One region of the Mesorhizobium sp. M7A.F.Ca.MR.176.00.0.0 genome, then DNA from elsewhere that is predicted to be linked to it. Evidence: riboswitches for the same ligand, from Rfam matches in the RefSeq annotation. Region 1 holds a riboswitch; each other region holds the start of a gene.
What was found. Region 1 has a riboswitch for thiamine pyrophosphate ahead of EOB59_RS20495 (YkoF family thiamine/hydroxymethylpyrimidine-binding protein). Riboswitches for the same ligand answer to the same signal wherever they lie in the genome.

Region 1 (7,382 bases):
GCGGGCGCCACCCAGCGCGGCCCGAATGAGAGATTGTTGATGACCAGAAGCTGCAGGCAGATGATGACGAGAACGGCCGCACGGGCCATCCAGAAATCGAGCGCACGGTAGTGAATGACGGCGTGGTGGTGGCGCATTTTTCAAATCCTGGATGCTTTTTGGGGACGGTAACCGGTCAGGCGTAGGCGACGCCTGCCGCGATCACGCCCAAGGCGCCATGCCCGGCATGTTCAGGGTGCTGCGGGATGGCGTGTTCCATTGTTGTCTTGCTGGCATGTGATGACGGGAGAGGCGGCATGGTGGCGCGAAACTCTGCCTCAATCTTGGTTTTGCCATGGTCGGCCAAGTATACATTTTCGTAAGCTTCAAGTTCTGGGCTGTTCGTAAAACCGTCCGGTGTGATTTATCCACCGCATGACGCGAATCGACGAAACCATGAACGGTTGGCTGCCGGTCGGCAGTTCTGTTCCAGGCGACTGGTGGCAGTCGTCGATCTGGCCGGGGCTGACGCGCTATCCAGAAGCCGGCCTGGCGCTTTTATGCCTGACGCAGATCCTGTGCTGGACCGTGATGCCGGCGCTTGTCGATGCCGCCCCGCCCGGCGACGTCGTCGAGAGTTTCATGTGGGGCCGCGAATGGGTGCTTTTGACCTACAAGCATCCGCAGCTCCCCGGCTGGCTGCTCGAGATCAGCCATCTTCTGACCGGATCGTTCCGCTGGCCGCAATATCTGCTCGCCCAGCTTGTCGTCTCGGCGACCTTCGTCTTCGTCTACCTGCTGGCCCGCGACATGCTCGGGAGAACCCGCGCGCTGGCCGCCGTGCTTTTGATGCCGTCATTGTATTTCTTCGGCTGGCCGACACCGCAGTTCAATCATGATTACGCGCAGATGCCCTTCTGGGCCGCAATCTGCTGGCTGCTGTGGCGTGCGGGCCGTAGCGGTGGGCCGGGCTGGTGGCTGGCGCTCGGACTGGTGTCGGGCGTCGGGCTCTATGCCAAGTTTTCCACCGGGCTGCTGTTGCTCTTCGGGGCGATCTGGCTGTTGTCGGACACGCGGGCACGCAATCGGCTCGCCACGCCCTGGCCCTGGCTTGGGCTCGCGGTTTTCCTCGCCGTCGCCGCGCCACTGGCCATCCAGCTCTACCGCATCGATTTCCTGCCGCTGACCTATGTCGCCGGCCGCGATGAATGGGTGTTGGTCCACCGCGCCCGCCTTTACTATATCGGTGTCCAAATGGCGGGGCTCTGCGGCTTATTGCTGGTGCTGTCGATATCGGGGCTGTTGCGGCGTTCGCCCGCGCCGGAACAGCCCATTGAGCGCGGCGCGCTGGCCTATCTCGTGTGGATGGGGCTTGGTCCGGCGGTGCTTGTCATGGTGGCCTCGCTGTTTACCGGCGCCGGCGAGGCGTGGGGCGCGCCGATGTACAATCTGGTCGGCGTTGTGGCGATCGCCTTGCTGGGTCATCGGCTTGGCGCCGTCGAACTGCGACGGCTGGCGATCTGCGCGTTCGCCTGCATCCTCGGCATGTCCGGTGCCTATGCGGGCATCCGCTGGACGAGTTGCAATTTGCGCGGGCGCATGGATGCCGTCTGCTGGCCAGCGCGGCAGATTTCGGACGAAGCCGAGGCGGTCTGGCACGCGGCGGTGCCCGGTCGGCTCGACATCGTCGGCGGCGATACCCGCATCGCGTTGCTGGCGGGCCTCAACGCCTATGACAAGCCGTCGATCTTCACAGACCTCGACATGCGGCTCGCCCCCTGGATCACCAGCCAGCGGCTGCGCGATCACGGCATGCTTCTGGTCTGGCCCGGGAGCGGCGTGCCACCTCGGCTGCTGGCGTGGCTGGGAAACATCCCGGTCAAGACCGTTCTTTTCGACTGGTCGCTCAGGGCACCACCGGTGGCGATCAGCTTTGCCGCCATTCCGCCTGGCATGAAGCTACTGGGTTTGATCGACAGCCTCGCCCAACCGAGCAATTGAGGTAGATCCACCGCGTCCGCTGGACGAAGCAGGTGACAATGCCCATTTATGGCGAGACCACTTGCTTTCACGCAATTCCAGACGGAAAACCGCCACACACTTTTCCTGGAATTGCTTTTGAGGAGACGTGACATGGCGACTTCGACCGAACGTGCAGTCCTTGCCGGCGGCTGTTTCTGGGGCATGCAGGATTTGATACGGCGCTATCCCGGCGTCATCTCCACCCGTGTCGGCTACAGCGGCGGCGACGTGCCCAACGCCACCTACCGCAACCACGGCACCCACGCCGAAGCCATCGAGATCAATTTCGATCCGGCCATCATAAGCTATCGCACGCTGCTGGAACGCTTTTTCCAGATCCACGATCCGACGACCCGCAACCGCCAGGGCAACGATGTCGGGACGAGTTATCGCTCGGCGATCTATTACACCAGCGACGAACAGAAGCGCGTCGCCGAGGACACCATCGCCGATGTCGATGCCTCGGGCCTGTGGCCGGGCAAGGTCATCACCGAAGTCGCACCCGTTGGTCCGTTCTGGGAAGCCGAGCCCGAGCATCAGGACTATCTGGAGAAATATCCCAACGGATACACCTGCCACTTCGTCAGGCCAGGCTGGAAGCTGCCGGTTCGCGAGACGGCGGTTTCGTAGAGTTCAAGGTTGTACCAAACCCCGATCCCCGCGTCGTGGTAGAACAAAGCCGCGGAGGTTGTGCTCCGCGGCTTTGGTTCGATCGCGTGCAGATTACTTGCCGCAATTGTTGTCGTTGACTGTCGGCGAGGTGGTGCCCGGGGAGGTGCCGTTGGCATCTGCCTGCGCCCCCTGCGGACTTGCCGGGCAATTCTGATCCGCGTTTGAATTCATATCTCCTACCGTGCCAGTCGTGCTGTTGGTCGTGCCCGGGTCGACAGTGTCCGGCTCGACCGTATTCGGTGAAGCCGGCGTGTTCGGCTCAACCGTCACCGATTTGCCGCTGCCGCTTCCATTTGCGTTGTTGCTGCCGGCGCTTTGCGCCATGGCTGACGTGGCCAGACCAATGGTGAGAACCGAAGCTGCGAGGATTTTCATGAACATGGTTTGTCTCCATTTCTGTGAAGTCGTCGCTTGTTTTCTACCAAAGTGATCGCGTTGCGACTGTGGGGACAACCGGTCGCAGCGGCGAAGGTTCCCGACAAAATTCCGCACAGGCGCACCGTGACTGGCGCAATGCTTTTGGCGCAGTGCTCTGAAAAAACGGCTTTCCCTTGAACTCGAATGATGCTTTAAGGCGCACATCCACAGGGGTGCTCCGTACGGTCGGGGCTGAGACGGGGGCGGCAAGCCCACAGACCCTAGAAGCTGATCTGGGTAATACCAGCGGAGCGAGGCGGGCGATGTTTTCAGGCGCACAGATTTCCCTATACCCCATGACCGACGATTTCGTCGGTGTCATTCTTGGCGCGCTCGGTGCGCTCGATCCCTGGCGCGACAAGCTCAGGATCGAGACCGACGACATCTCGACCTTGCTGGTCGGGCCGCCCGAAGTGCTGTTTCCCGCCATGCGCGACCTCTTCGTGGCGGCGGCACGCAGCGGCAAACATTGCGTGTTGTCGGCCACCATCTCGCGCGGGTGCCCTGGCGAGCCGGATGATCCGATCTGCCGCTCCGATGCACTTGGCGGGCCTGTTGGGCCACTCGGCCCGCGCAAGGATGCGGCCATCGCGGCGGTGCGCAATGCTGCTGCCACCGGCCAGCCGGCGGCGGCGCAGTTCTCGCTCTATGTGATGGGCACCGACGACCACATGGACGAGATCTACGGCTGCATCGATTTTCTCAAGCAGTCCGGCGTCTATGAGCGTTCCAAGCATTTCTGCACGAAACTGCGCGGTGATGCCGGTGCGATCTTTTCGGCGCTGGACGAGGCCTTCTGCCGCTTCGGACCAGGCGCCGGCCACGTAACCCTCGACGTCACGGTCTCGGCCAACAGCCCGTCGGCTGTCTGAGCCAGCCGCGCTTTCGCGCTGCCGTCAAAGGTTATCTCCCGTGGCCACATCATCAGTCGCTTCGCGCCCGATCGCGAGCCTTCTTGTCAAGGCAATGCCGGCCATGATCTCGGTCGGTTTGCTCCTGCTGGCGTGGGAGCTTTATGCCACCTATTCCGGCATCAGGCCGACGACACTGCCGGCGCCGTCGCGCGTTTTCGAGCAAGCGCTGCTCAATCGCCAGGCGCTGGCCGACAACGCCATTCCGACCATCGGCGCCACGCTGCTCGGCTTTGCCTGTTCGCTCAGCGCTGCCTTCGTGCTGTCAACGCTGGTCGACTTCTTCCAGCCGCTGCGGCGTGCGATGTTTCCTGTCTTAATCGTCAGCCAGACCTTGCCGCTGGTGGCGATCGCGCCGCTGGTGGTGCTCTGGTTCGGCTTCGGGCTGGCGCCCAAGATCATGCTGGTGGCGCTGGTTACCTTCTTTCCGATGCTGGTTGCGTTGGTCGAGGGTTATGAGTCGACCGAGGCCGAGATCGGGCAAATGCTGCGCGCCATGGGGGCAGGGCGCTGGCGCATCTTCGTGCTGGCACGGCTGCCTTCGGCGCTGCCCTATTTCTTCGCTGGTTTGAGGATCTCCATCACCTACGCCGTGGTCGGCGCGATCTTCGCCGAATATGCGGGGGCCGCGAAGGGGCTGGGCATCTACATGCTCAACGCCAAGAACAATTTCCGTCCTGACCTGGTTCTTGCCGCCGTCGGAGTGAGTGCCGCGCTGACACTTGTCCTGTTCGGGTTGACTGTACTGCTGCAGCGCCTCGCGATGCCCTGGGAGCGGGCCGGCAAGGAAACCGCCGGGAAGGGGGCCTGGCGATGAACCGGCTCGAGCTGCGGCATGTGCGCAAGGCGTTCGGTGGGCTCGACGTGCTGGCCGATATTTCGCTTAGCGTCGGCGCTGGTGAATTCGTCTCGATCCTTGGACCCTCGGGCGCCGGCAAATCGACACTCTTCCAGCTCCTGACCGGCGCCGAGCATGGCGAGGGCGAGATGTTGTTCGACGGCGCGCCGCTCGACGACCACGGCAGGCATTTCGCCTTCATGCCGCAGCGTGACGCGCTGATGCCGTGGCGGCGCATCCTCGAAAACGCGACGCTCGGGCTCGAAGTGCAAGGCATGAGGAGACAGGCGGCGCGGGCGCGCGTTGCGCCGTTGTTTGCCGAATTCGGGCTTGCCGGCTTCGAGCGGCATTTTCCAGCGCAACTGTCCGGCGGTATGCGCCAGCGCGCGGCCTTGCTGCGCACGGTGGTGCAGCAACGCGACATGCTTTTGCTCGACGAGCCGTTCGGCGCTCTCGACGCGCTGACCCGCACGGCCATGCAGCGCTGGCTGGAACAGATGTGGCGGCATCATCGCTGGACGGCGCTCCTGATCACCCATGACGTGCGCGAAGCCGTGTTCCTGTCCGACCGCATCTATGTGCTGTCGGCGCGCCCGGCCCGCATCGTGCGTGAAATCAAGGTGCCGCTGCCGCGCCCGCGCAGCCTTGGCGGCGATGCCGCGCGCCAGGCAAGTACGCTCGAGGCCGAGATTCTCGACATCATCCTCAACGCCACCCCATCCAAAGGACACGATCATGACTGACTTGACGCGCCGGCAGGCGTTGTTGCTGACCCTTGCCACAGGCCTTCCGCTCGTTGCCGGATCGGGGCGAGCCCAAGCACAATCGGCACAAAAGGTCACCGTTGCCCTCGACTGGACTGTCAACACCAACCACATCGGACTGTTCGTCGCCCGCGACAAGGGCTTCTATCGCGAGGCCGGGCTCGAGGTCGACATCCTGCCTTACAGCGATACCGGTGCGGGCACGCTGGTTGCAAATCGCGTCGCCGATTTCGGCATCAACGGCACCATCAGCCTGTTCACCCAGAGAACCGCCGGAGCGGACCTGAAGGGCGTCTATGCGGTGGTGCAATCGGAAACCGGCCGCGTGGTCTTCAATGCGGCCCGCAGCGAGATCGTAAGCCCGAGAAACCTCGACGGCCTGACCTATGGCGGCTTCGGCAGCGCCTGGGAAAACGCCCTGATATCGACCATCATCCGCCATGATGGCGGCAAGGGCAATTTCGAGACGGTGACGCTCGGCACCTCAGCCTATGAGGCGCTGGCCAACGGTTCGGTCGATTTCACGCTCGAAGTCTCGACCTGGGAGGGTGTCGACGCCGAGCTCAGGGGCGTCAAACAACGCAGCTTCGTCTATGCCGATTACGGCGTGCCTGACGAGCACACGACACTGATCTCTTCGAGCGAAGCCTATCTCCAGGCAAACCCCAAGCCTGCGGCCGCCTTTGTCCAGGCGACGCGGCGCGGCTACCAGTTCGCGGTCGATCACCCCGAAGATGCGGCAGCCCTGCTGATCGCGGCCAACAAGGATGCGTTGACCAATCCGGCGCTGATCCACGCCTCACTGAAGGCGCTGATCGACGGCCATTATCTGCGCAGCCAAAGCGGCGCCATCGGGACGATGGATCCGGCCAAGATGGGAGCGATCGGCGGCTATCTCTTCGCGTCCGGCATTTTGCGTGATGCCGACGGCAAGCTGGTTGCTCAACGCCCGGATTTCGGGAGCTATTTCCGCAACGACTATCTGAGCTAGTCTGGCAAAACCAAATGAGATGGGTCGCCAGTCTTTCTGGGCGACCGCGTGGAGCAGGTCGTCTGGGAGTGGCGCCCTGGCTCCCCGACAGCCAGTGCCGATCTGATCTTGTTGATTAACTGCCCGGCAATGGTTGCGTGCAAAGGTCGCCCTGAGGGATCATTGGGGTGTTTGCATTGCTCATATCAAAAAGCGAGGCGCTTTCGCACATCAGTGACGGCAGGATTTTGTCCGCAGCCCGAACGCGCGAAATCCTGGTGGATTTGCGCGAAGGTTTCTTTCGGATCTGCGCGCTGGCCTTCGCGGGCATGTTCGTCTACCGCGGCGTATATCACCTGATGCTCGACCCGACCCGCATCAATGTGGCGCTGGTGGCAATTTCAGAGATCCTGACCTTTACCTGGCTGCTTCTGTCGCGGCGACCACAGGTACGCGACTGGAACCCGCTGACGGTGGTTGTTTCGGTGGTCGCCAGCTTCGGTGTCGGCTTCATCGACCTGGAACCGGGCGTGGCCATCATCCCGATCTATGCCGCCGCGCCGCTGCAAGTCCTGGCGTTGGGGTTCGTGATCTGGGGGAAGATATCGCTAGGGCGTTCTTTCGCCATTCTGCCGGGCAATCGCGGCGTGATGACCGACGGTGCCTACCGCCTGGTGCGGCACCCGATCTATGCCGGATACCTTGCCGGTCATGTCCTGTTCCTGCTGTCGGCCTTTTCCTTCTACAATCTTGCTGTCTACGCCGCGATCACCTTCTTCCAGGTTCATCGCATCCTGCGCGAAGAGGCG
Region 2 (7,382 bases), on a different contig from region 1:
TCTTCGACGGCTGGGACGTTCGCTTCCTTCAGAGCAAAGTCCAGAACCACGATCTTGCCGACCTTCAGGTCAAGATGGTTTTCGAACGCGGCGAAACGCGTTTCCCATCCAAGCGCGACGATCGCGATATCTGCCTTCATCGTTTCGCAGGTACCTGCATCTCTCGCCTTCTCGGTGACGGCCAGATGGCCGAAGACTCGATACTCGACAGTTGAAGCGGTCATTCGAGATCGCTCTCGAAAAGCGAGTGCTGGAATTCGGTCTTGAGTGCGGGCCGCGCGACGAGCTCCTTAAACACCGAGTCGGCCCAGTCTTCTGGGAGCCGATGCCTGGTAAAAAGCAGGTCGACCATCCGCGCCGCAGGGATTGTGTTGATTTCGTACGGGCCGCGATAGGAGAACCCGAAGTAAGGTGCAAATCGCCGATGCAATCTGATCATCATCTCCTTCGATGCGGGGTCGGCGCGGTCCACCTCAAAGTTGCCGGCGGCGGAGACCTCCCGGATAAACCCATCCCTTTCCGCCCGACGCAGGACCTCGTCCAGTTTTCCGCTGGGTTGCTCCAGTCGGTTCACCAGCGAGCGCATTTCCTTTAGATCGACCCTGAAAATGCCTCTCTCTGTCGTTCCTAGAGCATTTTCTTCGGCAAACTCTGTCTGGAGGCGAGCGGTCAGGTAACCCAACGCCCGCACCATGCGCACGCTCTCTTCTTCGTACGGATGTGAAAGCGCCTGAAGTCCATCAAGCTTCCGTTGAGAGGCGGCGTTCACAGCCTGTCTCTGCTGTTCGAGATGAATCTGTAAATCCGAGTTGATGAATTCCACCAGTTTTCGTGGATCACTGGAACTCGGAACACTGCGGCGGAAGATCTCTCCCATTATATCAAGGAAATCGCGTATACAGACGTCGCTCAATGATGTGATGATCTGGTGCCCTACGTACGGGTAGTCATGCAGACGCAGCATCTGGCACGCTTTCAGAAAAGCCCATCCCTGTTTCCGGGCGATCGACCTCTTCAGATTTGAAGCATCCGCCTTGCTCATGGGCCGGCGCTTAATTTCCGGGTTCATGAGCGCGAGCGCCAGCCCTTCGGCATAAGGGCGCGCTTTTCGATCAAGAAGGAATTGCTGCTGATCCGCCGTCCTCAAATTCACGGAGAGGAATTCACGTGCTGCATCAGCAAGTGCCACAAGCTCTTCTCTGCCCTCGGAATGACCCGATATGATAACCCGCTCGATGATGTCATTGACGGAAAGCCGCCCCAGCCGGTTTTTGAGCGAAAACGCGCTGAGCGCATCGTTGCGCTCGAGATCACTCCGCAGATGGTCAGGAAGCGCATAGTACAGCCGAAGCGACGACACGTTCTCGCACAGCGTGGCGAACTCCCTCGGATCGACTGAATCAAGATTCTCGACGTCCCGGTCAGCATTCGAGAGCGACTGGCCGGGTATGATCGTCCGGATCGTGTCGTAGAGGCCGCCGATGTAGGCGAGGACCCATTTCACGTTGCCGCGCGTCTTTCTCACCAAGGTGTTCAGGAACTGCTGTTGGAGCGGTGTCAGTGCTTCACAGTCGTCAATCAGTATCTTGAAGAAGGGCGCCCTGTCACCGGCGAAAGATGGGCCATTTAAAAGTGGAGTGATCGCGGTCGCGACCTTGTTAATGATCGCGCCAGGGTCTGTTGCTCTGAAGCCGGTCGCTCCGGCATCGGCGGCAAAGAAGAACGCGTTGAAGCATTCGTCGACGTACCGGGTTATCCCACCCCGCAGCTCATCGATGCTGAAGAAGTCGAGACGGGCAGGTTGGGGTATGAAGTGCAGCACTTCGCGATGCAGTGCCAGGGCGACGTCCCTATCTTCGGAGGCCCGGTATTTCAAGTGGCCGTCGCGTCTGAGCTGGCCGATGCTCTCGAGCAGGCGTTCGACTATCTTCAGCTCCAGATAGTGAGAGAAGATTACGAATTGCCGCGGGATCACGGCGGCCGTGTCGAAGCGTATCCGCTCCGGAATGAGGTTCAGAACGGCGTTGTCGATTAGGGGCGAGAATGTCTCATTGAGCTGGAAGAAGACGCCATACCAGGCGAGCTTGCCGACTTGGTCCGCGAGACTTTTGTCTTCAAGAATATGGACTGTGGAAAGCGAGCGAAGAATGCTGGTCTTGCCGCTGCCTCTCGTCCCTGCGACGAAGACCGGCTTGGCGGCGGCAGAAATCAACGCCGACTTCTGACTGAACCACAGTATCGGGCGGCTTTCGTACTCGATCCTGTTGGGGCCGAACGGATTCTCCATCGCTATTCGTCCCTTACCTTAATGCGCCAAGCCGAGTTTGCCTTGGTGAGGCCGTCTATCTCGATGAAGCGCGCCGCTTGGAGCATCAGAAGAGAGTCTTCCAGATCTAGCCCGAGCTCGGCGGAGGCAGCAATCTCAGTGATCTCGTCCCAGAAGAGTAACCCATTCCCGCGCCTGGTGGCATGGTCGCGCAGTCGGCGCAGCAGGTCAAACGTGTCGTTGTTCAGAAAGGCCTTGCCGTTGGACATGGTGGAAATAAAGCAATGTTCGCCTTCCATGACCGTCCCGTCGGCGACATTGGTGCGGTAGGGTATAAGTCGGATGCCGACGAGCTCTCCCTGATCGGTCGTGAAGAAGACGAGCTCATTGAAACCTGACTGTATCTCTGGTGCTGAGATGCAGATCAATTTGCCGTCCGGAAACCTTGGATCGTTGACGATCTCGACCGGATCAGCATGTATGTGTCCATGCAGGTAGACGATAGGCTTGTTGCCCTGCAGCAGCTGAGTTCTGACAAATCCGCTGTTGAGCATCTCCGCGTATGGCGTAATGCGCGGAGTCTTTTGTGGCAGCAGATTGTGATGGCCGATCATGATGCCGTAACGCATGTCGGGCTGCTGGAGCAATTCCTGTAGGCCTGCAAGCATCTCACGCGAGATGTATGGCGTGTCCATCTGACCGTAATACTCGTCGTCGGACGCCTCCTTGTCTGGATCGCTGGGAGGTGTCGCGGGCGAATGTCCCGAGATGTCCGGCGAGCCGAGATCTACAGGCTCTGTAGAAGGACTGAGTGCCTCGAGACGATCACGAAGGAACGCGGGAAGGTTTTGAAGCTCCCAACTGCCTATCGCTGTGTTGACGAGGATGAAGTTTGCGCCTGCGGATCCTGTCGGAAGTCTGAAGTGCACGGGTTGGTCCACGGGAACGGTCTGCCAACCCAAGCGGGCGGCTAAACTCGCCATTTCGCTGAATTTCTCAGTCGGTCCAAGTTCGCGCGCGTCATCACGGTTCACATCGTGATTTCCCGGTACGAATATCAACGGAAGCGCCTTTGAACTGCGTCCCTGTGCGCGGCAGAGCAACGTGAAATGCTGGAATGCCGAAGCAATGAAGGTCTTGTCGCCACGGCTCGTGAAATCCCCCATGAAGGCGATCGAATCCAAGGGCTTCGAAGTCGTCAGCCGCCGAAGTTTCGTCAAGACGGCACGCAGCGAAGACGCGCGTAGCTTCTGCGTTATTTTCGGAGCGAACTTGCTATCCTTGGCATCGATGTTGCTAGAGGAAGGATGCCAGTCCGGATAGTGAATATCGCCTACTTGAAGGATTCGCACCCGCCGCATAACTCGCCCCCCTGCCGAGAGCCATAGACTAATCCGTTCGCTTTTGCCAAGCGCGAACGATCATCCGCAGTGTCCTTAACGAGGTAGCCTGCACTTTTCGAGAATTGCCACGGCGGCTATTTTTCGGCTGTGAAGCACACGAGACCCGTGACGTGAGACCCAGTTGCTCAATGCCCAGTTGCTCAATGCCCAGTTGCTCAATGAGCTTTCTTACGAATAAGGGAGAATTTCCGCGGCCGGACTATCTCTGAGCGAGCGTGCATGACTGCCAACGGAAGGTCTTGCACGCACCCTTGCGATCTTGAGCAATGGTCGCCATGACTTTCTTCTTGCAGGCTTTTGAGTGGCCCAGCCTGCGATCACCAGACCCCACCGATTCTAAAGAGCGTGGCAGATGGGATAGTCGAGGTTGCCCGTGCACAGTCACGCTCAGGGCTTGCGCCGCCCAGAGGACACGCTGAAAAGGCAGATTGGGGCGCAAGCACGCCATTCACGAGAGGTTCGACATGAAGACCATGCAAGAAAAAGACATTCCGGCATTCGTACAAGCAGTTGTGGACGCCGGCTGCAAAATTTGCGCGATTGGCAACTTGGGATACGTCTTTGGCGATGCTGATTTCACGCCAGCGCAACGGAGGGCCGTCGAGCCACAGCTGCGTAGGATACGGCGAACGCGATCATCTCATGAACGAGATAGCTGTATATCTGCGGTCGATCGGACGCCATGTCGAGGTTGAGCCGAAGACAGGTATTTCCTGATGGCCGTGATCGCGAGAAGCCGTCTTCCAACCTCTGAATCCTAAAGGAGGTGACCCCCAAGGCCGTTCGTCACCTTCGACCAGAATAACCACATCCGTGACCGCCTGAGCTACTTGGTCGATACGCGCACATGGCCAATACAGTTTCTCCATCCTTCACGAAGCGAATGAGGCTTTGGCCATTCAGCCCCGGTCTACGGGGCGTGACTTGTCCCCGATGCATGCGCGAGCTCTCCGCCCGGCTGGCCGCCGGTCGTCGCCACCGGCCGAAGGCGCCCGAATGCGCTTGACAAGATAGCGTCAGCCCGTTCAACCTAAGGCATTCACCAGGGGAGTCCCGGCAAGGGGCTGAGATACTGCTGGCTTTCGCGGCGCAGTGACCCGTTGAACCTGATCCAGTTCATACTGGCGTAGGGACGGTGCAAGCGCTTTGCGGGAGTTTACGCCCGAGGTCCTGCTGCAGCAGGTCTACAGAAGCGTCTTTTCATCCTTCCGGCACAGAACTGGGTCTCCAATGCATGAGCAAAGGAGCCTCACGATGAATGCCCTCACCCCCGCCGTATCGACGGGACCACTGCCCGCCTCGCGGAAAATCCACAAGCCCGGCGTCCTCTACCCACAGATCAGGGTGCCGATGCGCGAGATTTCCGTCCATCCGACGGCCGGCGAACCGCCCGTCACCGTCTACGATCCGTCCGGCCCCTACACCGATCCATCAGTCGAAACCAGCATCGAAAAAGGCCTTGCCCGGCTTCGCCACGAATGGGTCACGGCGCGTGGCGATGTCGAAGCCTATGACGGCCGCCACGTCCGGCCGGAAGACAATGGATTCGCCACCGGCGAGCGCCTGACACCGGAATTTCCGATACGCAATCGGCCGCTCAAGGCCAAGCAGGGCAAGGCGGTGACCCAACTTGCCTATGCGCGCGCCGGCATCATCACGCCAGAAATGGAGTTCGTAGCCATCCGCGAGAATCTCGGCCGCGAGGTGATGCGCGGCAAGCTGCAACGCGACGGCGAAGCCTTCGGCGCGGCGATCCCAGATTTCGTCACACCCGAATTCGTGCGCGACGAGGTGGCGCGCGGACGCGCAATCATTCCCGCCAACATCAATCATCCCGAGAGCGAGCCGATGATCATCGGTCGCAATTTTCTGGTCAAGATCAACGCCAACATCGGTAACTCGGCTGTCACATCGTCGATGGCCGAAGAGGTCGAAAAAATGGTCTGGGCGATCCGCTGGGGCGCGGACACGGTGATGGACCTGTCGACCGGCCGCAACATCCACAACATCCGCGACTGGATCGTGCGCAATGCGCCGGTGCCGATCGGTACGGTGCCGCTCTATCAGGCGCTGGAAAAGGTCAACGGCATCGCCGAGGATCTGAACTGGGAGGTCTACCGCGACACGCTGATCGAGCAGGCCGAGCAAGGCGTCGACTATTTCACCATCCACGCCGGCGTGCGGCTGCACTACATCCCGCTGACCGTCGACCGGGTCACGGGCATCGTCTCGCGCGGCGGCTCGATCATGGCCAAATGGTGCCTGCACCATCACCGGGAGAGCTTCCTCTACGAGCATTTCGAGGAGATCTGCGACATCGCCAGAGCCTATGACGTCTCCTTCTCGCTCGGCGACGGCCTTCGTCCCGGTTCAATCGCCGATGCGAACGACGCGGCGCAATTCGCCGAACTGGAAACACTTGGAGAACTCACCAAGATTGCCTGGGCAAAGGACTGCCAGGTGATGATCGAAGGCCCGGGCCATGTCCCCATGCACAAGATCAAGCAGAACATGGACAAGCAGCTCGCAGTGTGCGGTGAGGCGCCGTTCTACACGTTGGGGCCGCTGACGACCGACATCGCGCCGGGCTATGACCACATCACCTCAGGGATAGGTGCCGCCATGATAGGCTGGTTCGGGACCGCAATGCTTTGCTACGTCACGCCGAAAGAGCATCTCGGCCTTCCCGACCGCAACGACGTCAAGATTGGCGTGATCACCTACAAGATAGCCGCCCATGCAGCCGATCTGGCGAAGGGCCATCCGGCAGCGAAAACCAGGGATGATGCCCTTTCGCGCGCGCGCTTCGAGTTCCGCTGGGAGGACCAGTTCAACCTGTCGCTCGACCCCGAAACCGCACGGTCCTTCCACGACCAGACCTTGCCCAAGGAGGCGCACAAGCTGGCACATTTTTGTTCGATGTGCGGGCCGAAATTCTGCTCCATGCGCATTTCCCACGACATCCGTGCCGAGGCCCAGAAGGAAGGCATGGCGGCAATGGCGGCAAAATACCGGGAGGGCGGCGATCTCTACATGCAGGCGGACGAGACTGGCGTACCGGTCGTGCCAGAGGCTCCCAAACCATCATGAGGGTGCTCGTCAAAGGGGCCGGCGTTGCCGGCCTCACCGTCGCTTTCGAACTCGCCGCCCGCGGCGCGACGGTCACCGTCGCCGAGATGCGGCATGGCCTTGGTGGCAACGCGTCGTGGTTCGCCGGCGGCATGCTGGCGCCATGGTGCGAGCGCGAAAGCGCGGAGCAGCCGGTGCTGGATCTCGGACGCGATGCTGCCGACTGGTGGGATGCGGTGCTGTCGGGTCAGGTGACACGGGCCGGGACATTGGTCGTGGCCGCGCCGCGTGATGCCGGTGAGCTTGACCGGTTCGCCAGTCGCACGTCAGGGCATCGGCGCGTCGATGAAAACGAAATTGCGCTCCTGGAACCCGACCTCGCCGGCCGCTTCCGGCGTGGATTGCTCTTCCCCGACGAGGCTCACCTCGACCCACGCCCGGCGATGGCGGCACTTCATGACAAGCTTGCGACCATGGGTGTCAAATTCCACTTCGGCTGCGACGCCCGGCCTGTTTCGGGATTCGCCCGTCAGATAGACTGCATGGGAATGGCAGCGGCCGATGACAGGCTGCGCGGTGTTCGCGGCGAAATGCTGATCCTTCGCACGCCTGATGTCTCGCTGTCGCGGCCGGTCCGTTTGCTT
Region 3 (7,382 bases), on a different contig from region 1:
CGTGGCCAGGAAGTCCAGGCTGGCGTCGGTGGCGCCGCTGATCGAGCGGAAATCGGTATAGGCCGACATCGATTGAAGGAAGCGGCCTGCGGCGAAAGGATCGTAGCCGGCCTCGCCGATCGACTTGATGCCGATGGCGTCGGCTTCCAGCTCCTGGTTGCGCGAAAATTGCGCCAGCCTCAGCTTGCCGCGGATCAGCGCCGCCTTGGCGGTCGGGCTGTCGCCGAGCACATCGGAAACCACCTTGGTCGCCAGGCCTTCCTCTGCCTCGAGCTGTTGGCGCTGCAGGCCGTGATTGGCGGTGACGTGGCCCATCTCATGCGCGATGACAGCGGCAAGCTCGGCCGAATCATTGGCCAGCGCCAGGAGGCCGCGGGTGATGTAGAGATAGCCGCCCGGCAGCGCGAATGCGTTGACGTTGGGCGAATTTAAAATGGTGATGCGATAGGTCTGTGTCGGGTTGGCGGACACCACCGTTAAACTACCGACCACCTTGGCGACCATGCGCTCGAGCTTGGGGTCGGAATATTCACCGCCGTAAGTCGCCAGGATGCGCGGATGCTGCGCCTTAGCCAATTCGGCGAGCTTGTTGTTGGCGCCGACATTGTCCACGGTGATCGGCTTGTCGGAAGGCTGGAATCCGGATTCCTGAACTTCCGGCGGCGTGAACATCTGGCAGCTTGCCAACGCCACGGCAAAACCGGCCAGCGCGAGAAAACGCGCCAGCGGTTTCATTCCCAATGTGTTAGCGCCGATCGCCAGAACGGCTTCCTTTCGGGTCCCGGCGCATGACCACGAAAATCGGGGGCGATCTTCGGAACGTGTCATGCGCTATCTAAAACTGCTGCAGCATCCGTTGCCCGTCCCTTAGGGCGGGCGGCGGATACTGCAGGCAAATCACGGCCTGTGCCGCACCGGTAGGGCGACCTAGCCACACTCCCCCGGTCATGGCAAGCAAACGCCACATCGCCTGGAGCCGGTTTGACCGTAAATTATGTCCGCTTCCGGGCAACATCGCGTGATGTGGAATATCCAGCACCCGCGCCGATATAGCGCCGGAACGCCTCCGGACCAGCCCCGGTAAAGAAATCATCAGCCTTGCCGGTTGCGGCCACCAACCCATTGTCGACAAACACCATGTGCTCGCCGATGCGGCGTGCATCCTCGGGCTGGTGGGTGACAAATAGCACCGTCATGGCGCGTTCGGCATGAACGGCAGCAACCAGATTCAGCATCTCGTCGCGCAAAGCGGGTCCGAGCGAAGCGAATGGCTCGTCGAGCAGCAACACCGGTCGGTCGCGCACCAGCACGCGGGCCAGTGCGACGCGCTGGCGTTCGCCCCCGGAGAGCTCGCGCGGCAGGCGTTTCTCCTTGCCCGCGAGACCGGTGCGCGCAAGCGCCTCGGCGACCGCGGCGCGGTCCGCCTCGGTCAGCCCCAGGGAGGGCGAGCGGCCGAGCCCGACATTCTGCTCGACGGAAAGATGCGCGAAGAGATTGTTCTCCTGGAACACCATCGACACCGGCCGCGCCGAGGCCGGCTCGGCGCTGACATCGGCCCCGCCGATCAGCACGCGGCCCGATTGTGGGGTCTCGAAGCCGGCGACCAGATTGAGCAGCGTCGACTTGCCCGAACCGCTCGGACCCATGATGGCGGTGATCTTCGCCGTGGCGAACTCGACGTCGAAGACAAGTGGCACCTCACCATAACTGAACGACACCTTGTCCAGCCGCACCGGCGCGCCCTTCTCGAGCCTGCTGGCCGCCCTCTCACGCATCGCGGACCTTCTCCCTTCCCAGCCAGTGCGCCGCCACGATCAACGCGAGACAGACGAGGCCGAGCAGCAGTGCCAGGCCGGCGGCATCCTCGGTGCGGTAGCTGCCCATCCGTGCCAGAAGAAGGTAGGGCAATGTCTGCACGGAATCACTGCCGAACAGGGCAATGACACCGAGATCGCCCAGCGAAAGCGCCATGGCGAAAGCGAAGGCCGTGGCGAGCGGGCGCCGCAGCGACGGCCAGTCGACCAGCATCAGCCGGTTCCAGCCCGCAATGCCGAGCTGTGCGCAGAGCCGTTCGTGACGCTCGCTCGCCGCATCATAGGCGGGACGCACGGCGCGCAGGGCGAACGGCATCGCCATCACCGCATTGACGGTGACGACCATGACCGGGGCGATGGCAAAGACATCGCCGGCATGGCGCAGCAACAGGAACCAGCCGGCGCCGACGACGATCGGCGGCACGACAAGAACAAAGCCGGCGCCTGTATCGGCGGCGCGTTCGAGCAGTGTCTTTGCGCCGGCACGGCGGTTCAGCGCCAGTGCCCGCCGCGCCATGGTCAGCGCCAGCGACAGCATCACCGAGAGCAGTGCCGACAGGAAGGCGAGCGCCGCGCTGGTCAGCGTTGCCTGCCGGACAGTGGCCTCGCTGGCCAAACGGCCGAGATCCGCACCCAACCCGGCCATCACGGTTGCCGCCATCGGCCCAACGACGAACAGCAGCGCCAGGATGATGACTAGCGCGTTCAACCAGGTCTCGCTCCGATTCACCGAGATATAGCGGCGTTGCGCGACCGGCAAATTGGTGTCGCCGACCACATTGGCGCCAAGGCGCGTCAGGGCCAGCACAACGATAAAGGTCAGGGCGATCTGCAACAGCGTCAGTGTAACGGCCCGCGCGGGATCGAAATCGAAGCGCAGGGCCTGGTAGATGCCGACCTCCAGCGTCGTCGCGGCCGGCCCGCCGCCGAGCGTCAGCACGATCGTGAAGGATGTGATGCAGAGCATGAACACAAGCCCGGCGACGCCGGGCAGTGCGGCGCGCAGCGTTGGCCATTCGATCAGCCGGAACGCCGGCCGCGCCGCCATGCCGAGTTGGCTCGCCAACCGCCATTGGTCGGCCGGTATGGTCTGCAGCGCCTCGAGGAACAGCCGCGTCGCCAGCGGCAGGTTGAAGAAGACATGGGCGACGAGGATGCCGGACAGGCCATAGATACCCGGCCAGCTTCCGCCGCCGATCAAGGCAAGCACGCCGGCGAAATAGCCGGCACGGCCATAAAGCGCCAGAATGCCGAGCGCTGCGACAATAGCCGGCAGCGCCAACGGCACGGCGAAGATCTGCAGGATGAAGGCGCGGCCGAAGAAACGTGGATGTCGCGACAGAGCGCGCGCCACGAACAGCGCCGGGATGGCCGAAAGCAGCGTCGAGAGCGCCGCTTGCCAGAGCGTGAAGCGAATGACGCGAAGCAGATAGGGATCGAAGGCTGCCCAGGCGCCCGAGAAATCATGGGCGCCCTCGAAAAGCAGGCCGGCAAACGCGCCGCCGATCAGCAGCGCGATCGCGGCAAGCGCGACAATGCCGGCGCTGACGCGGGGATCAGAGGCTGCGCGTCGCACGCCGGACCACCAATCTCCGGATCGCGGCACTTACAAAGGATTGCGTTCCTTCGCGCCCCCCTCTGTCCTGCCGGACATCTCCCCCACAAGGGGGGAGATTGGCAATTTCGACGCCTCGCTCACTCCAGCAGCATTGGCGATTGGCGAAATCGCCGATGGCAGCCAATCTCCCCCCAAGCGGGGGAGATGTCCGGCAGGACAGAGGGGGGCGCCGTAGAGCACTCATCTTCGATAGCAAACTTATTTGCTCATCACCGCAAGCCATTCATCGACCCAGGCCTTGCGATTGGCAGCGACCTCTTGCGGGCTGAACAGCAAGGTCTTGGTCGGCTTGACCAGTTTGTCAAAGGCCGGATTGAGCGGCTTGTCGGTCTTGCCGGCCGGGAACATCCAGTTGGTCTCGGGAATGGCATCCTGGAATTTAGGCCCGGTCATGAAGGCCATAAACTTGGCCGCCAGCGGATTCTTGGCTCCCGTCGTGGTGATACCCGCCACCTCGATCTGCAGATACTCGCCCTCCTCGAAGGAGGCCGCCTGGTAGCGCCCGGTGTTCTCGGCGATCATGTGATAGGCCGGCGACGTCGTGTAGGACAGCACCATCGGCGCCTCGCCCTTGGTGAACAGCCCATAGGCCTCGCTCCAGCCCGGCGTCACGGTCAGCACCTTCGGCTTGAGCTTGGCCCAGGCCTCCGGCGCCTTGTCGCCATAAACCGACTTGACCCACAGAAGCAGGCCGAGGCCCGGCGTCGAGGTGCGTGGATCCTGGATGACGATCTTGTCGTCGGCACTGCCTTCGACCAGCTCTTTCAGGCTTTTCGGCGGGTTCCTCAGCTTCTCGGTGTCGTAGACGACAGCGAAATAGCCGTAATCAAAGGGGACAAAAGTATCGTCGCTCCAGCCACCCGGCACGTTGACATCAGTTACGCCGCCATGCGGCGCGAACAAGCCTGAGGCCTTGGCATCGGCGGTGAGATTGGTGTCGAGGCCAAGCACGATATCGGCCTTGGTCGATGCGCCTTCCAATCTGACGCGGTTGAGCAACGCGACGCCGTCGGCGACCGAGACGAACTCGACATCGCAGCCGCATTCGGCCTCGAACGCCTTCTTCACCACGGGACCCGGACCCCAGTCGGCGGTAAAACTCTCATAGGTGTAGACGGTGAGCTTGTCCTTGGCCAAGGCCGGTCCGGACAAGGCCACGACCGTTGCTGAAACAAGAGCGTATAAAAGCGTGCGCATCGGCGCCTCCTTCGTTCGAATTGAAAGGAATTGAGGCGTCGGACTGTCCGAAACGTCTAATCCCTCCGCCGGTACAAACCGGATCAGGTTCAGCGGGTTGGCGAGACTGCCTCTCAGCCGGTCCGCGAAGATCGCGTCCGGCACCCCGTTAGAGCGTTTCGACACATAGGCCGGCCCGATCCGCCACGCAAGTGGGAGTTTGCCGCCTTCCGTTTCCCGTGCCGGGCTGGTAAGGGCCACACGATATGAGCACATTCACCATCCTGCTTGGCGGCGATCTCATCCGCACGCCACGGCTCGACCGTCAGGTCGAAGGCTCCCGCGTCATCGCCGCCGACGCCGGCATAGGCCATGCGCAGTTGCTGGGCCTCGTGCCGGAGCTGTGGGTGGGTGATTTCGATTCCGTGCCGGCGAACCTGCCGGACGATCTCGCTTCCGTGCCGCGCCGGACCTTCCCGGCGGAAAAGGACCAGACCGATGGCGAACTGGCCATCGCCGCAGCACTCGAGCGCGGCGCGACCCGGCTGGTGCTCGCCGGTGCTTTCGGCGGCAAGCGCGCCGACCACGCTTTCCTGCATCTGGCGCTTGCCTTGCGGCTGGCCGAAGCAGGGACCGATGTGCTCCTGACCAGCGGCGCCCAGGAAGGCATTCCCCTGCTGCGCGGAACGGCCGGCTTCGACTATGCCGATGGCACGCTGTTTTCGGTGCTCGGCTTTTCCGAGCTTGCCGGGTTGACCGTCACCGGCGCCAAATGGCCGCTGAACCACGTCAAGGTGGCCTTCGGTTCGTCGCTGACCATTTCCAACGAGGTCAAGGGCCGCCTCGAAATCGCGCTCGGCCATGGCCGCGCGATGCTGCTCGCTCATCCCTATCCCTTACCTGAAAGCTGACATGGCCCCGCCCCTTCTCAACCTCGACGGGATAAAACTGACCTTCGGCGGCACGCCGCTGCTCGATGGCGCCGCCTTGACGGCTTCGGCCGGCGACAAGATCGCACTGGTCGGCCGCAACGGGTCGGGCAAGTCGACCCTGCTGAAGATCGCCGCCGGCCTGATCGAGCCGCAGGACGGCGAGGTGTTCCGCCAGCCTTCGGCAACTGTCCGCTATTTGCCGCAGATGCCCGACATGGAGGGCTTTGCCACTGTCCGCGCCTATGTCGAGGCCGGGCTTGGCCCTGCCGACGATCCCTACCGCGCCAGCTATCTGATGGAGCATCTCGGACTGTCGGGTGAGGAACGTCCGAACGATCTGTCGGGCGGCGAGGCGAGGCGTGCTGCCCTTGCCCGCGTCATGGCGCCGGAGCCAGACATCCTGCTGCTCGATGAGCCGACCAATCATCTCGACCTCTCGGTCATCGAATGGCTGGAAGAAGAACTCATCCGCACCTCCTCGGCACTGATCGTCATCTCGCACGACCGCCGCTTTCTCGAACGTGTGTCGCGCGCCACCATCTGGCTCGATCGCGGCCAGACCCGCAGGCTGGACAAGGGCTTTGGCCATTTCGAGGAATGGCGCGACCTGGTCCTGGAGGAAGAAGAGCGCGAGCAGCATAAACTCGGCCGCCAGATCGTTCGCGAAGAGCATTGGCTGCGCTACGGCGTGACGGCGCGGCGCAAGCGAAACATGCGCCGGCTCGGCGAGTTGCAGACCATGCGCCAGCGTTTTCGCGGCCATCGCGGTGCCGAAGGGTCGGCGACCATGGTGGCGAGCGACGCCGCCGAGTCCGGCAAGCTGGTGATCGAGGCGAAGAACATCGAGAAGAGCTTTGGCGATCTAACCGTGGTCAAGGGGTTTTCGACCCGCATCCAGCGCGGCGATCGCGTCGGCCTGGTCGGGCCGAACGGCGCCGGCAAGACGACGCTCTTGAAGATGCTGACCGGCGAGATGAAGCCGGACGCCGGTTCGGTGCGGCTCGGCACCAATCTGGAGATCGCCACGCTCGACCAGAAGCGCGAGGCGGTCGACCCGCAGGAGACGCTGGCGCAATATCTCACCGACGGGCGCGGCGAGAACCTCGTCATCAATGGCGAGCAGCGCCACGTCGTCTCCTACATGAAGGATTTCCTGTTCAAGCCGGAGCAGGCACGCACCCCAGTGCGCGAATTGTCCGGCGGCGAGCGGGCACGGCTCTTGCTGGCGCGCGTGCTGGCGCGGCCGGCAAACCTTCTGGTGCTCGACGAGCCGACCAACGATCTCGATATGGAGACGCTGGAACTGCTGCAGGAACTGGTCGCTGGCTTTGCCGGCACCGTCATACTGGTCAGCCACGACCGCGATTTCCTCGACCGCACCGTGACCAGCCTGATCGCACCGGATGGTGACGGCCGCTGGATCGAATATGCCGGCGGCTACTCCGACATGCTGGCGCAGCGCGGCGGCACCAGGCTGGACGACCGCAAGGCGCGCGCGAAGGCCGAAAACGGCGAAGCGCCAGTGACGGCCAAGAGTGAAGCGGCTGCGCCAAAGGGGCCAGCGAAGAAACTGTCGTTCAAGCAGAAATTCGCGCTGGAATCGCTGCCCAAAAAAATCGAGGCTGTGACGGCTTCGATCTCAAGGCTGGAGAACAACATCGCCGATCCGGCCTATTACGAGCGCGACCCGGCCTCGTTCCAAAAGACGATCGCCGCCCTCGACAAGGAGCGCGCTACGCTGGCGGCGCTCGAGGAAGAATGGCTGGAGCTGGAGATGTTGCGCGAGGAAATGGAAGGGTGAAGGATTGCGTGGGGGCTTTTATGCGCCTAGATTATGCGCAT

Region 2: another riboswitch for thiamine pyrophosphate. It lies ahead of thiC (phosphomethylpyrimidine synthase ThiC); the one in region 1 lies ahead of EOB59_RS20495 (YkoF family thiamine/hydroxymethylpyrimidine-binding protein).
Region 3: another riboswitch for thiamine pyrophosphate. It lies ahead of thiB (thiamine ABC transporter substrate binding subunit); the one in region 1 lies ahead of EOB59_RS20495 (YkoF family thiamine/hydroxymethylpyrimidine-binding protein).

Annotation. Positions count from the first base shown of each region.
Region 1 is NZ_RZTC01000062.1:8,098-15,479, reverse strand. It holds gene EOB59_RS20515 (hypothetical protein) at 1-137, opposite strand, end outside; gene EOB59_RS35305 (hypothetical protein) at 176-346, opposite strand; gene EOB59_RS20510 (glycosyltransferase family 39 protein) at 415-1,980, shown strand; gene msrA (peptide-methionine (S)-S-oxide reductase MsrA) at 2,113-2,631, shown strand; gene EOB59_RS20500 (hypothetical protein) at 2,725-3,054, opposite strand; TPP riboswitch at 3,250-3,363, shown strand; gene EOB59_RS20495 (YkoF family thiamine/hydroxymethylpyrimidine-binding protein) at 3,354-3,962, shown strand; gene EOB59_RS20490 (ABC transporter permease) at 4,066-4,818, shown strand; gene EOB59_RS20485 (ABC transporter ATP-binding protein) at 4,815-5,582, shown strand; gene EOB59_RS20480 (ABC transporter substrate-binding protein) at 5,575-6,594, shown strand; gene EOB59_RS20475 (isoprenylcysteine carboxylmethyltransferase family protein) at 6,762-7,382, shown strand, end outside.
Region 2 is NZ_RZTC01000007.1:107,104-114,485, reverse strand. It holds gene EOB59_RS04805 (hypothetical protein) at 1-224, opposite strand, end outside; gene EOB59_RS04800 (hypothetical protein) at 221-2,287, opposite strand; gene EOB59_RS04795 (metallophosphoesterase) at 2,290-3,627, opposite strand; TPP riboswitch at 4,704-4,820, shown strand; gene thiC (phosphomethylpyrimidine synthase ThiC) at 4,924-6,759, shown strand; gene thiO (glycine oxidase ThiO) at 6,756-7,382, shown strand, end outside.
Region 3 is NZ_RZTC01000072.1:17,241-24,622, forward strand. It holds gene EOB59_RS22390 (M48 family metalloprotease) at 1-735, opposite strand, end outside; gene thiQ (thiamine ABC transporter ATP-binding protein) at 993-1,775, opposite strand; gene thiP (thiamine/thiamine pyrophosphate ABC transporter permease) at 1,768-3,390, opposite strand; partial or broken gene EOB59_RS36575 (precorrin-3B synthase) at 3,443-3,603, shown strand; gene thiB (thiamine ABC transporter substrate binding subunit) at 3,631-4,629, opposite strand; TPP riboswitch at 4,673-4,787, opposite strand; gene EOB59_RS22415 (thiamine diphosphokinase) at 4,875-5,519, shown strand; gene EOB59_RS22420 (ABC-F family ATP-binding cassette domain-containing protein) at 5,521-7,341, shown strand.